DNA from 3 places in the Cellulosilyticum sp. WCF-2 genome. Region 3 is predicted to be linked to each of the others. Evidence: a T-box and tRNA genes for the amino acid it is inferred to sense, from the RefSeq annotation. Region 3 holds a T-box; the other regions hold tRNA genes.
The links. The T-box of region 3 lies ahead of EKH84_RS14465 (glycine--tRNA ligase). A T-box ahead of a tRNA ligase gene usually reads a tRNA of that ligase, here a tRNA-Gly.
Positions count from the first base shown of each region.

Region 1: it has a tRNA-Gly gene. The T-box ahead of EKH84_RS14465 (glycine--tRNA ligase) is inferred to sense a tRNA for this amino acid. The anticodon was not compared.
Region 2: it has a tRNA-Gly gene. The T-box ahead of EKH84_RS14465 (glycine--tRNA ligase) is inferred to sense a tRNA for this amino acid. The anticodon was not compared.

Region 1 is NZ_CP034675.1:750,710-754,999, reverse strand. Features, by position in the region: tRNA gene EKH84_RS03295 (tRNA-Gln) at 229-300, opposite strand; gene EKH84_RS03290 (hypothetical protein) at 513-1,190, shown strand; gene EKH84_RS03285 (hypothetical protein) at 1,292-2,170, shown strand; tRNA gene EKH84_RS03280 (tRNA-Gly) at 2,343-2,413, opposite strand; rRNA gene rrf (5S ribosomal RNA) at 2,503-2,620, opposite strand; gene EKH84_RS03270 (vWA domain-containing protein) at 2,963-4,290, shown strand, end outside.
Region 2 is NZ_CP034675.1:1,907,319-1,911,608, reverse strand. Features, by position in the region: gene EKH84_RS08455 (hypothetical protein) at 1-81, shown strand, start outside; gene EKH84_RS08450 (TIGR01212 family radical SAM protein) at 154-1,077, shown strand; gene EKH84_RS08445 (DUF4364 family protein) at 1,131-1,655, shown strand; tRNA gene EKH84_RS08440 (tRNA-Pro) at 1,883-1,957, opposite strand; tRNA gene EKH84_RS08435 (tRNA-Gly) at 1,962-2,034, opposite strand; gene EKH84_RS08430 (hypothetical protein) at 2,126-3,064, opposite strand; gene yihA (ribosome biogenesis GTP-binding protein YihA/YsxC) at 3,102-3,692, opposite strand; gene lon (endopeptidase La) at 3,711-4,290, opposite strand, start outside.
Region 3 is NZ_CP034675.1:3,229,000-3,233,289, reverse strand. Features, by position in the region: gene EKH84_RS14475 (RNA polymerase sigma factor) at 1-530, shown strand, start outside; gene EKH84_RS14470 (anti-sigma factor family protein) at 547-1,317, shown strand; T-box leader at 1,408-1,581, shown strand; gene EKH84_RS14465 (glycine--tRNA ligase) at 1,647-3,032, shown strand; gene ppdK (pyruvate, phosphate dikinase) at 3,521-4,290, shown strand, end outside.

The DNA of each region.
Region 1 (4,290 bases), 2.3 Mb from region 3:
GAGGAGCTCTTAAAGTCTTGGCCGGTGCACCCTACTAGGAGCTAAGCCTTCAAGACTCTGGCTTGAAACTTTATTTTTACATTACTTTATATGTAACTAGAAAGTGGACTCCCTAAACTTTTTTAAAATTTATTTGTTTTATCTTATAATCAATTCTTATCCATTCAACATGGCCTTTCCGGCATAAAAAATAGCCTATCAATTTTATCATTAATAGACCATCTTTAGCTGAGCTGGAAGGATTCGAACCTTCGAATGCCGGAATCAGAATCCGGTGCCTTACCACTTGGCGACAACTCATTAATATATATGTTATTTTACTATTAACTCCCTAATATTTCAACTCTAATATATTTTCTTTTTTAAATTTGTATAATAACTAAATAATAATTTGATTATTTCATTTAATTAAACTTTTTTATTATTATGACTCATATTTATGCTACATACCTATTTACTTCCTATAATATTGTACGATATATATATTATTATAACTAAGGAGGTTCTGTATCATGTCCCATTTTGAATATAAATTACAACAGCTTACAAACTTCCTAGGGGAAAAAAAGCTAAAGCAATTAGGTCTATTAACTTGCGAAACCTGTAATCATATTATGGCTCATGCTGAGGGACTTGTTCCTCCTACAGATTTTTCTAGCCGTACTTATTTAACCCCTAATGAATTAGCTGATATCAATAAGCAGCTTTATGATTCGGCTCTTCCTACTTCAACTACTTCCTATTTAAGCTTTCCTGAAGAAGTAATTGAAAACCCTGAAGCAGATTCAATAAATGAAATAGACAAAGTTGAAATAATAAATAAGACAACTGAAATGGTTAACTCTACCGAAGATACTGGTCCTATAATATCTTCATCCAAAGAATCCTCTCCTTCTAAACCAATAAAAACAAGATCTCCTTATCCAGATCCTCCGAAGACTGCTGAGCAACTTTTAGCTGAAATCCTTTTAGATATTACCACTGCTCATCCTCCTAAAGATATAGATTTAGGTATGGGATATATTTATAACATCTATCCACCTTCTCCACCTCATGCCTTAGCTTGTACAGAATGTAACCGTCTTTATGCTATTGCACATCCTGTGCTGCAACTTATGCCCCTTCCTGTACGACTTACTAGTACAGAATACGAGCTACTTAAAGGTGTTTATGTAGATATTCTACTTTAATCTCTATATTCCCCTAAAAATCAAAATATTTTTAAATATTTTGATTTTTTTGCATCCTCATGATACTATTAAATAGATAAAATATTATTGGGGGGCTTTAAATGGAAACAAAATATTATAAAGTTAAAAACACCTTTTCACCACTGGCTTTTATAGCCGTCTTATTAGTCACCTTAATTATAGGTTCTGCTTTAAGTTGGCCTTATTTATGGCTAGAGGATAAAATACCTTTGATTTATTTGAATCTCTTAATACCTGTAGGGGCAGGTATGATTCTAGGTGGTATTGTAGGTCAGGTTGCCAAAGTCTTAAAAATGCATTCACCCATCTTCGGGACTATTTCTATCTTAATTGGTTTTATCGGTGTTACTATCATCAAATGGGCTATGTATATCTACAACCTATTTGCTTCTAGTGAATCCCTGCCTTTCTTTTCTACTATGAAAAATATTCTTTTAAATCCCTCTGAGTTCTGGTCAACAATATGCTATGTTAACAGCGTGGGAACGTGGGGTCTTTCCAAAGGAAGTAATATAACAGGCATTTTTCTCTGGATTATATGGATCGGTGAAATTATCCTCTTCTATTTTTGCTTTTCTGTTATTTTTCACTCTGAAATTGATATTCCCTTTGTTGAAAAAGATAACACATGGGCAACTAAATATGATACTACTTTTAAATTTGCTTATTTTAATTTAGCTGATGTGTCTAGAAGCATCGAAGAAGACCCTAATGCTCTATTCCTTTACTCTCGTTTAAATTCTACTAATGCAAAAGTGAACTATGTATCCGCTGAACTTTACCGTTCCAAAGATGGAGGGCTAAATTATCTGACTCTTAGTACTCATGTATTAAATGATAAAAATAATTACTCTACTACCAAAGTTATTAAGCATCTTATAGTAGATTGGGATTTTGTTAATAATCTTGTTTCCAATACATATACCACTAATGAAGCTAATATAGCCGAATCTTTTTAATCCCTGTTCATCAACTTTTATTCATAAATATCCTTTTAATACCTCTGGCCAAATAATTACTAATCTTCATAAACCTTATTTAATGTAGAATCTAGCTAGATATTTTCCCAGTACATAAATAAGAGCAAAACAAAAAAGCCATGAGATATCCTCATGGCTTTTTGCTTGTTAGAGCGGGTGATGGGAATCGAACCCACGTAGTCAGCTTGGAAGGCTGAAGTTCTACCATTGAACTACACCCGCATTCATTTATAATTAACTCTGCTTTTGAGAGATTACTTTTACTTAGTTCCGACTAAGTAAATCTATCATCACCATTTTTTTAATTAAAAATTTGGCAGCCACCTACTCTCCCAGTCAGTCTCCCGACAAGTACCATCGGCCGTTTAGAGCTTAACCATCGTGTTCGGAATGGGAACGGGTGTTTCCTCTAATCGCATCGCCGCCAAAAATTGTTGTCGCCTTTTCCCAGCGACAAGTAATATAATAACTCAAACCGCTCCTCCTGTCAACAACTTTATTTATTTTTTTTAATATCGCTTTTATTTTTCATGCAGTATATAGCTACAAAAAAAGCATTGCTATTCATATTACACTAAATACCCTAATTAAACCTATCCTATTTAACAACCAATTCTAAGGCTTCTCTCTAAAAGAGTGTATCTTTACCACTATTTAAAAAACAGCACTTCCTTAAATTTTATTTATATATTTTCAGAATAATTGGAACATGCTCAGTCTACTTACGTCTAATATATCATAAGTTAATTAATAAAAGAGGTGATTATTTCTATGAAACTAAATAATATTCAAAGATCCCCCTATTTACCACTTACTCTACTTCTAGGTCTTTCTCTGACAGGCTGCTCCTCTCATTCAGCTACTAGCCAGCCTCCTAATGCTTCTATATCTTATCTTGCACCTGCTGAGTCTGCAACTGCTGATATCGAAGAAACAGCTCCTATAGTTTTTAACTCTGAAAGCTATAACAGCTTTACAGAAAATCCTTTTATTAAAACAATAGATGAAACATTCTCCACCTTTTCTATCGATGTAGATACAGCTTCCTACAGTAACGTTAGGCGGTTTATTACCAATCAAGAGTTACCTCCTGTAGATGCTATTCGTACAGAGGAACTTATAAATTACTTTAACTATATCTATCCTGAACCTACAGACAATATTCCATTTTCACTTTCCCAAGAAATGATGCCTTGTCCTTGGAATGAATCTAGCCAACTTCTTCTTATTGGACTACAAGGGAAACATCTACAGCCTGATGAAGTTCCACCTAGTAACTTAGTCTTCTTACTAGATGTATCCGGTTCTATGTCTGATACCAATAAACTACCCTTATTAAAGAAATCCTTTAATATCCTAACCTCTAATCTTAAGGAAAGTGATTGCATTTCTATTGTTGTATATGCCGGAGCCTCTGGAGTTGTCCTAGATGGTGTAGCTGGTAATGATGAGTCTCTTATTAATGAAGCTTTAGAGTCCCTTGAAGCCGGTGGTTCTACTGCTGGTGCTGAAGGAATTGCCATGGCCTATGAATTAGCTGAAAAACACTTTATTAAAGATGGTAATAACAGAGTTATTTTAGCAACTGATGGTGATTTTAATGTCGGTCCTAATAGTGAATCTGATCTCATTAGAATTATTGAGAAAAAACGTGAAAAAGGGATTTTTTTATCTGTTTTAGGATTAGGTATGGGGAATTATAAAGATGATAAAATGGAAAGTTTAGCTGATCATGGTAATGGCAATTATGCTTATATTGACTCTTTGCAAGAAGCAAAAAAGGTATTAGGTGAACAACTAACAGGTACATTATTTACTATCGCTAAAGATGTTAAAATTCAAGTTGATTTCAATCCAGATAAAGTTGAATCTTATCGATTAATCGGCTATGAAAATAGGCTTCTTAATAAAGAGGATTTTGATAATGATTCTGTAGATGCTGGTGAAATTGGAGCCGGTCATAATGTCACTGCATTATATGAAATTATGCCTAATGCTAGCACTACCAACAAGTCTAAAGTAGTTGACTATTATGATGATACTACCATTCCCATAGCAGATGAATATGGTCTTATCAAACTTCGTTATAAGGCTCCTGA
Region 2 (4,290 bases), 1.3 Mb from region 3:
GATGAAGGCTGGAATCATGTCATTAATACGTGTGAAGAAATTAGGCTTAGAAAAGAAGAAATGCTCCTTGCACTTCATTAACTTCTATAAGATAATATAAGTCATAAACTTATATTATCTTTTTTGTTATTTTTACTTAAGTAAGGAGATTTTATGCAAAAACAACGTTATAGAACTCTTAATACCTTTTTACGAGAAAAACATGGTACTAAGGTGATTAAACTTTCCATAGATGGTGGTTTTACTTGTCCTAATAGAGATGGTCGTATTTCTTCTAAAGGCTGCTTATTTTGTAGCGAACGTGGTAGTGGTGACTTTACTTTTTCAGATGAACATTATATTACCAAACAACTTTCTATGGCTACTGGATTACTTTCAGCTAAATGGGGAAATGCCACGAAATATATTGCTTATTTCCAGGCTTTTACTAATACCTATGCACCTTTAGAGGAGCTTAAGCAAAAATATGAAGAAGCCCTTGCTTTTCCTGGTGTCGTTGGACTTGCTATTGCCACTAGACCAGATTGCTTAACTGACGAAATCATTGCTTATCTAGGTGAACTAAGTACGCGTACACATCTATGGGTTGAACTGGGCTTACAAACTATTCATGAACCCACTGCTAAGCTCATTAACCGAGGTTATTCTTTAGACATATTTTATACAGTCGTTCAAAAACTAGCTACTTATTCTATAGAAACTGTTGTCCATCTTATTTTAGGGCTTCCTCATGAGACCAAATCCGATATGCTAGCTTCTGCTAGATATCTATGTCATTTACCATTGCAAGGTATTAAGCTGCATATGCTGCATATTTTAGATAATTCCCCCTTAGGCCACTATTACGAAGCTCATCCTTTTCCACTTCTGACAGAAGAAGAGTATATAGCGCTTTTAGGTGATATTATTACCTTGTTACCTCCCGACTTTGTTATTCACCGCTTAACAGGAGATGGTCCCAAAGAACATCTAATTGGTCCTCTTTGGACTAAAAATAAGCGTCATGTCCTTAATGGTATTACACGCTACTTGAATAAGCATGACATCTATCAAGGTAAATATTTAAACAAATATTGAGTTTACCCCACTTTTAAGATACAATAATAGTAAAAAGTGTGAGGAGGCAAGTTGTGAATATTAATCATGAAGACTTTACAGTCAATAAACTCATCGTACTCTATCTTTTATCGCAAGTAAAAATGCCTCTTTCTTTATCTCAAATGACACAAATAATTCTTGAAAGAGGCTACACAGACTACTTTTCGCTTCAGCAATACTTAACTGAGTTAGAAACTTCTAAGTTTATTACCATCTCCAAACAAAGTAATGCATCTTACTTTGAGATTAGTTCTAAGGGAGAAGAGGCTTTAGAATTTTTCGCTTCCCGTATTCCTGAATTCATAAGAAAAGAGTTAGATCTATTTATAGAAAACAACTGGAGAAAATTCAAAAGTGAATTAGATATTCATGCTGAATATACTCCTAATAAAACCAATGATTATATGGTTCATTGTAAGGTGACAGAAAATCACTCAACACTCATTGATTTAAATATAAGTGTTGGCTCTAAGAAACAAGCTATTGAACTCTGTAACAAGTGGAAGACAAATGCCACTGAACTTTATGGTGAAATTCTGCAATTGCTTTCAAAATAAAAGAGTAGCTAAGTTATTCCCTTAGCTACTCTTTTATTTTGCTTTTTTCTATCAACCATACTTTATTTATACGTTTCTGTTATCATACTCAATATTAAATTAAACCCTATTACTTTTAGTAAGATTTTATCTTTATTTTAGAAGAAAAGGCAAAAAATAAAAAACCTCTGAGCATCAACTACAATGGGCTTCAAAGGATTATTTTTAATTGGCTTATTCAATAAAAATCGGGGTGACAGGACTCGAACCTGCGGCCTCCTGATCCCAAATCAGGCGCTCTAGCCAAACTGAGCCACACCCCGTAAGAGCGCGAAACGGGACTCGAACCCGCGACCCTCTCCTTGGCAAGGAGATGCTCTACCAACTGAGCCATTCGCGCATAATCTCCATCGTCTTGTTATCCGACGAAGATTATATTATCATATTTTAATTTTAGTGTCAACCTATTTAAATCTGAAAACACACTATTTTTATTCATAATTCTCAATTGCCGCTATTTGTTTATCTATATGCCTTTTTAATTCTTTTGCATAAGTATATCGAGGTGTTACATTTCCAAAAAAAGTTTTAAGAACCTCATCAATATGACTCTGCTTTAGATCTTTATTAGGATCTTCTTCTTTTTGTTCAAGGAATACTTTATTGTCTTCTAAATGATTTGCCCCATAGTAAACTTGCTGTACCTCTTTTTCAATAGCTGATACTACCGTCATTGGCTTCGCTCTTGCTTCTACTTCTTTACTGTTAGCAAGCTCTTCTTCATTTAGTACATTTTCTACTACTACCTCTGTTATTGCTTCCTGATAACCTTCTAATTCTTTTTCTTCCGCTAAAAGTTCATTAATCTCAGCAGCTATTTCTTCTTGTAATGTGTTAATGGTCTCTTGATCCTTATTTGCAATAACTTCCCTATTTGGTAAGATTCCTGTAATTTCTTCTTTTTGTTTGTCTATAGGTATACTTTCAAAAGGAATACCTTCTTTATTTTCTACTGCTTCTATTACTTGGTCCCTATTAATAGTTCTAGGCGGTAATTCTATTTCTTGTATTTTTAAAGTACTGGCAATTTGCTCTAATTTTTGTGCTTTTGCAGCATTTATTGGTTTTCTAGGTGGTACCTGCTTTACTTCCTCTGCCTCTCCTTCATCGGTCTTAGTTAAGAACTGTCCCATGGTATGTAAGGTATTATAAATATCCTGTGTTACCTTAAGCTTAGGCTCTTTTGCACGTACCGACTTTGTACGATTTTCTCTAATTCTTTTAGTATGTGGAAATTCTAAGTCTGCAAATAAATCTTTCTTTGGAGTTGTCTGAAGAGAGTTACGTAGTTCAATTTCATCATCATCATCATCTAGCATAGATAATTCAAGCTTGCCTTGCTTTAAATAATATTTATCAGATTTATTCATGATTATCCCCCCATTATAAATCTCTAGTAACTCTTTGCTAGTTCATCTCTTGGATTTCCTCAATAATCTTCCAGAGTTCTTCTTTCCCTTGCTTTGTTTCTGAAGAAAAGCCTACTAATTTATCTTCTGGCATTAAGTTAAGACCTTTTCTAATCATAGATAGGTGCTTTTGAACTTGGCTTCTTTTAATCTTATCCATCTTAGTGGCTACTACAATCACTTCATTATGGTAATGCTTAATCCAGTCATACATCATTTTATCATTATTGCCTACCTCATGTCTAATATCAATTAATAAAATGATCTTCTTTAATTGTTCTCTTTTTTCTAAATAACCTTCAATGAGTTTTCCCCAACGTTCTCTATCTGTCTTAGAGACTTTTGCATATCCATATCCAGGCAAATCTACAAACATATACGTATCTTGCACATTATAAAAATTAATGGTCTGTGTTTTTCCTGGTTGTGAACTTGTTCTTGCTAATGCTTTACGGTTAAGCATAGCATTTAACAATGAAGATTTTCCTACATTAGATTTACCTGCAAAGGCAATCTCTGGCATATCATGTACTGGAAATTGAGACGAAAGTCCCGCTGTTATAATCATTTCTGCTTTTGTTACATTCATTTGATTTCTCCTATAAGCTTATGCAAAAACATATTGTAGCACTTCATCCATTGTATGAACAAAACTAATTTTCAAACCTTCTACAATATGATTTTCTAGCTCTTCTACATTCTTTTTGTTTTGGTCTGGCACAATAACATGCTTAATCTTTGCACGTTTTGCTGCTAATAATTTCTCTTTTAACCCACCAATAGGTACAACTCTACCTCTGATTGTAATTTCTCCTGTCATTGCTAAATCAGCTTTAACCGGCTTATTTGTCAGTGCTGAAATCATCGCTGTAGCCATGGTAATTCCTGCTGATGGTCCATCTTTAGGTACTGCGCCTTCAGGAATGTGGATATGTAAATCATTTTTTACATAAAAATCTTCTGCTATACCTAGTTCATTCACTTTAGAACGAATATAGCTCATAGCTGCCTTGGCAGACTCCTTCATTACATTTCCCATCTGTCCTGTGAGTTCAAGCTGCCCTTTACCAGGCATACAATTAACTTCAATAGATAATGTATCTCCACCAACGCTAGTCCAAGCTAGTCCCCTTACAATACCTACTTCGGGTTCCTTATTCTTAAGTTCATAATCGAAACTAGAGCTT
Region 3 (4,290 bases):
AATATGAAAAGAAAATCTATGCTTTATGCTTGCACCTTTTGAAGGACCCTGAAGAAGCCTATGATGCAGCACAAGAAGTATGTATTAAAGTATGGAGACAAATTGCCAATTTTGAAGGACAAGCCAAATTCAGTACTTGGCTTTATCGTATAGGAACAAATCAATGTCTAGATTTAATAAGAAAAAATAAAAAGAGAAGTCAAGATATTTCACTTTTTCAAAAAGATGAAGCTAGTGAAGAAGAATGGATGATCGAGTCACCCAAGCAAGAAGAAGGTGTAGAAGAAAAAGTAGAAAAAAAGGCCTTACAAGAAGTTGTTCAATTGGGTCTAAAGGAATTAAAAGAAGATTATCAGGTCATTATTACGTTAAGAGATATAGAAGAACATTCTTATGAGGAAATAGCAGAAGTATTAGAGATTTCCTTAGGTACAGTAAAATCTAGATTAGCTAGAGCAAGGCAAGCATTAAAAAAAGTTTTACAGCAAAATAAGGAACCGTACCAATCATTTTTTCGTCATATCAAATAGGAAGGGAGTGTGCGGCATGAATTGTGATGAATGTAAGGAAAAATTATCGCTTTATATAGATGGAATGCTAAGTGAAGAAGAAGAAAAAGCTATAGTGGCACACCTTGACCTATGTGAGACGTGCCATGAGGAGTATAAAACATTAACAGGAATAATAAGCTTACTTAAATCATCTAAAGAAGTTGAGTTACCAAAAGGTTTTCACGAAAATTTAATAAGACGTATGAAACAGGAACAAAAAGTAATACCTATTAAAACGAAGCGTTTTAAATGGGAATATCCAGCTGGTTTAGTAGCTACATTATTAGTAGGATTTATGGCATTTGGAGGTCACTTTACAGGAAATAAAAGTAGTGCAACTTCTGAAGCGCCTATGACTGCTTATAGTATGCCAGAAAGTACAGAGGAAAGTGCCGCAGAAGACATGGCAAGAGGCATTGAAAAGCAAGCAGCACCGGCTGAAGCTGCGCCTTCAGTAGTTTCTAATGAAGCAAGCAGTGGTATTCAAGAAGAAGAAAAGAGCCTTAAATCAGCTGCACTTGATGGTCAAGCAGACTCAGTGGTATGGGAAGCTACGATTAAAGATAAACCTGCTTTTTTGAAGGCAATAGAAGAGTATCTAAAAGCACAGCAATTAACTTATACGGAGGAAGAGGGGTATTTGCTTATTACAAGTACAGGTGATTATACAGCACTTTGGGAGTGGATACAGGTACAAACTGAAGTGAAACAGATTATCATTACTCATGATACAGGTAGCGATTTAAAGCTAATCTATCATGAATAAAGTCATACAAGTAAAAAGCTACAAAATATCAGAGCAATAGACTTGACAGTTAAGAGGCTTTTTGATAAATTTAACATAAAGTAGATACCAATTATTACAATGAAAAAGAGGAGTAGTAAAAATAAGAGCTTTAGCGAGATTGGGAGAGTGGAAGCCAATTGTTTCTGTTTTTATGAAGGGCGCTTTGGAGTGATAACTTTGAAAGAGGAATGCGTAAGCATTCAATAAGGGTGGAACCGCGGAAGATAACCTTTCGTCCCTTGCTTAAGGGATGGAAGGTTTTTTATATTGTCCATTCCTAGATTGAATCATTTAAGGAGGTAAATGTCATGGTAGAAAAAAACATGCAACAAATTGTAGCAGTAGCAAAATCAAGAGGTTTTGTTTATCCAGGTTCTGAAATTTATGGAGGACTTGCTAATACTTGGGATTATGGCCCACTAGGTGTTGAATTTAAAAATAATGTTAAAAAAGCATGGTGGAAGAAGTTTATTCAAGAAAGCCCATATAATGTAGGGGTAGATTGTGCACTTCTTATGAATCCACAAGTATGGGTGGCTTCAGGTCATGTTGGTGGATTTAATGATCCTCTTATGGACTGCAAAGCTTGTAAAGAGCGTTTTAGAGCAGATAAAATTATTGAAGATTATCTTGACGAACAAGGTACACCAGAAGTAGTGGATGGTTGGTCAAATGAACAAATGCAGAACTTCATTAAAGAAAAAGCTATTAAATGTCCAAGTTGTGGTGCGCATGACTTCACAGATATACGTCAATTTAACCTAATGTTTAAGACATTCCAAGGTGTAACAGAAGACTCTAAAAATGTGGTTTACTTAAGACCAGAGACAGCACAAGGAATCTTTGTTAACTTTAAAAATGTTCAAAGAACTAGCCGTAAAAAAGTACCATTTGGTATTGGCCAAGTTGGTAAATCTTTTAGAAATGAAATTACACCAGGTAACTTTATTTTTAGAACAAGAGAATTTGAACAAATGGAACTGGAATTCTTCTGTAAGCCAGGTACAGAACTTGAATGGTTTGATTACTGGAGAAGCTACTGTAAAAACTTCCTTCTTAGCCTTGGTGTAGATGAAAACAATATGAGACTTCGTGATCACTCAGCAGAAGAACTTTCTCACTATAGTAATGCCACAACAGATATTGAATTTAAATTCCCATTTGGTTGGGGAGAACTTTGGGGTATTGCAAGCCGTACAGACTTTGACCTTAAACAACATCAAGAACACTCAAAACAAGATATGACTTACTTTGACCCAACAACAAATGAAAAGTATTTACCATATGTTATTGAGCCATCTCTTGGGGCAGATCGTGTAACACTTGCATTTTTATGTGAAGCGTATGATGAAGAAACATTAGAAGATGGTGATACAAGAACGATCTTTAGATTCCATCCTGCACTCGCGCCAGTTAAAGCAGCAGTATTACCACTATCTAAGAAACTTTCTGAGGATGCCGTTAAAGTATTTGATATTCTTGCAAAAGAATTCAATGTGGAATTTGACGAAGCAGGTTCAATTGGTAAACGTTATAGAAGACAAGATGAGATTGGTACACCTTTCTGTATTACCTTTGACTTTGATTCTTTGGAGGATCAAAAAGTAACAGTACGTGATCGTGACTCTATGGCTCAAGAACGTATAGCTATTGAGGATTTAGTAGAATATATCCGTGAAAGAATGGCATTTTAATTAAAAATAATGAATAACGATAGAGAACTTATGGGCAAGACTTATAGGTTCTCTATTTTTTTATCAGAAAAACAGATCTCTCCTATATGACAAAGCATCATAGTCGAATCGTTCACTTTGATGTAATTAGGTTTTTGATTTTTTATTATCTTGTGCAATTTGTGTATAAATAATTAAAGCAAAAAGAAGAAAAATAAGACAAACCATGGCATTTCTTAAGTTGAATGAGGTTTGTTTTATAAGTTCTTTTAAATAGAAATTGTGAGATACTAAAGAAATAAGTAAATAATTCACAAAAGCTTTAGCTGATAGTAATGAAAAAATTATTAGAAAAATATAAAAATAAATATATAACATAAAATACTTTATTCAATACAGAATGTTGTGTTATAATGAACGAGAAATAAGAAATACAAGCGAGTATGATTCCGCCAAGTCAACTAAAGCTTGAAGTTTTTTATGACGCATAAAATTTAGGAGGGAAACAAATGAGTCAACAATGGGTTTATATGTTTCAAGAAGGAGAAGCAGGTAATAAGAATCTATTAGGAGGAAAAGGTGCTAACCTTGCAGAGATGACACAGCTTGGATTGCCTATTCCACATGGTTTTATAGTAACAACTGAAGCATGTACAGAGTATTATGCAAACGGTGGTTCTCTTACAGATGCTATTATGGTTCAAATCAAAGAGGCGCTTGCTAAACTTGAAGATTTAGCTGGTAAGAAATTTGGAGACACAGAGAATCCATTACTTGTATCAGTACGTTCAGGTGCGCGTGTATCAATGCCTGGTATGATGGACACTGTTCTTAACTTGGGTCTTAATGATGTGGCAGTAGAAGGTCTTGCAAAGAAAACAGGAAATACAAGATTTGCATATGACTCTTATCGCCGTTTTATTCAAATGTTCTCAGATGTTGTTATGGAAATTCCAAAACCTCGTTTTGAAAAAATTATAGATAGAATGAAAGAAGAAAAAGGTGTTCAAATGGACACTGAGCTTAATGCAGACGACCTTAAAGAAATGGTTGTTCGTTTCAAAGCACTTTACAAAGAAGAAAAAGGTGTGGAATTCCCACAAGAACCAGAACATCAATTGATGGAAGCTATTAAAGCAGTATTCCGTTCTTGGATGAATCCTCGTGCTATTGTTTACAGAAGAATGAATGATTACCCATCTGATTGGGGTACAGCAGTAAACGTACAAATGATGGTATTTGGTAATATGGGTAACACATCTGGTACAGGTGTTGCTTT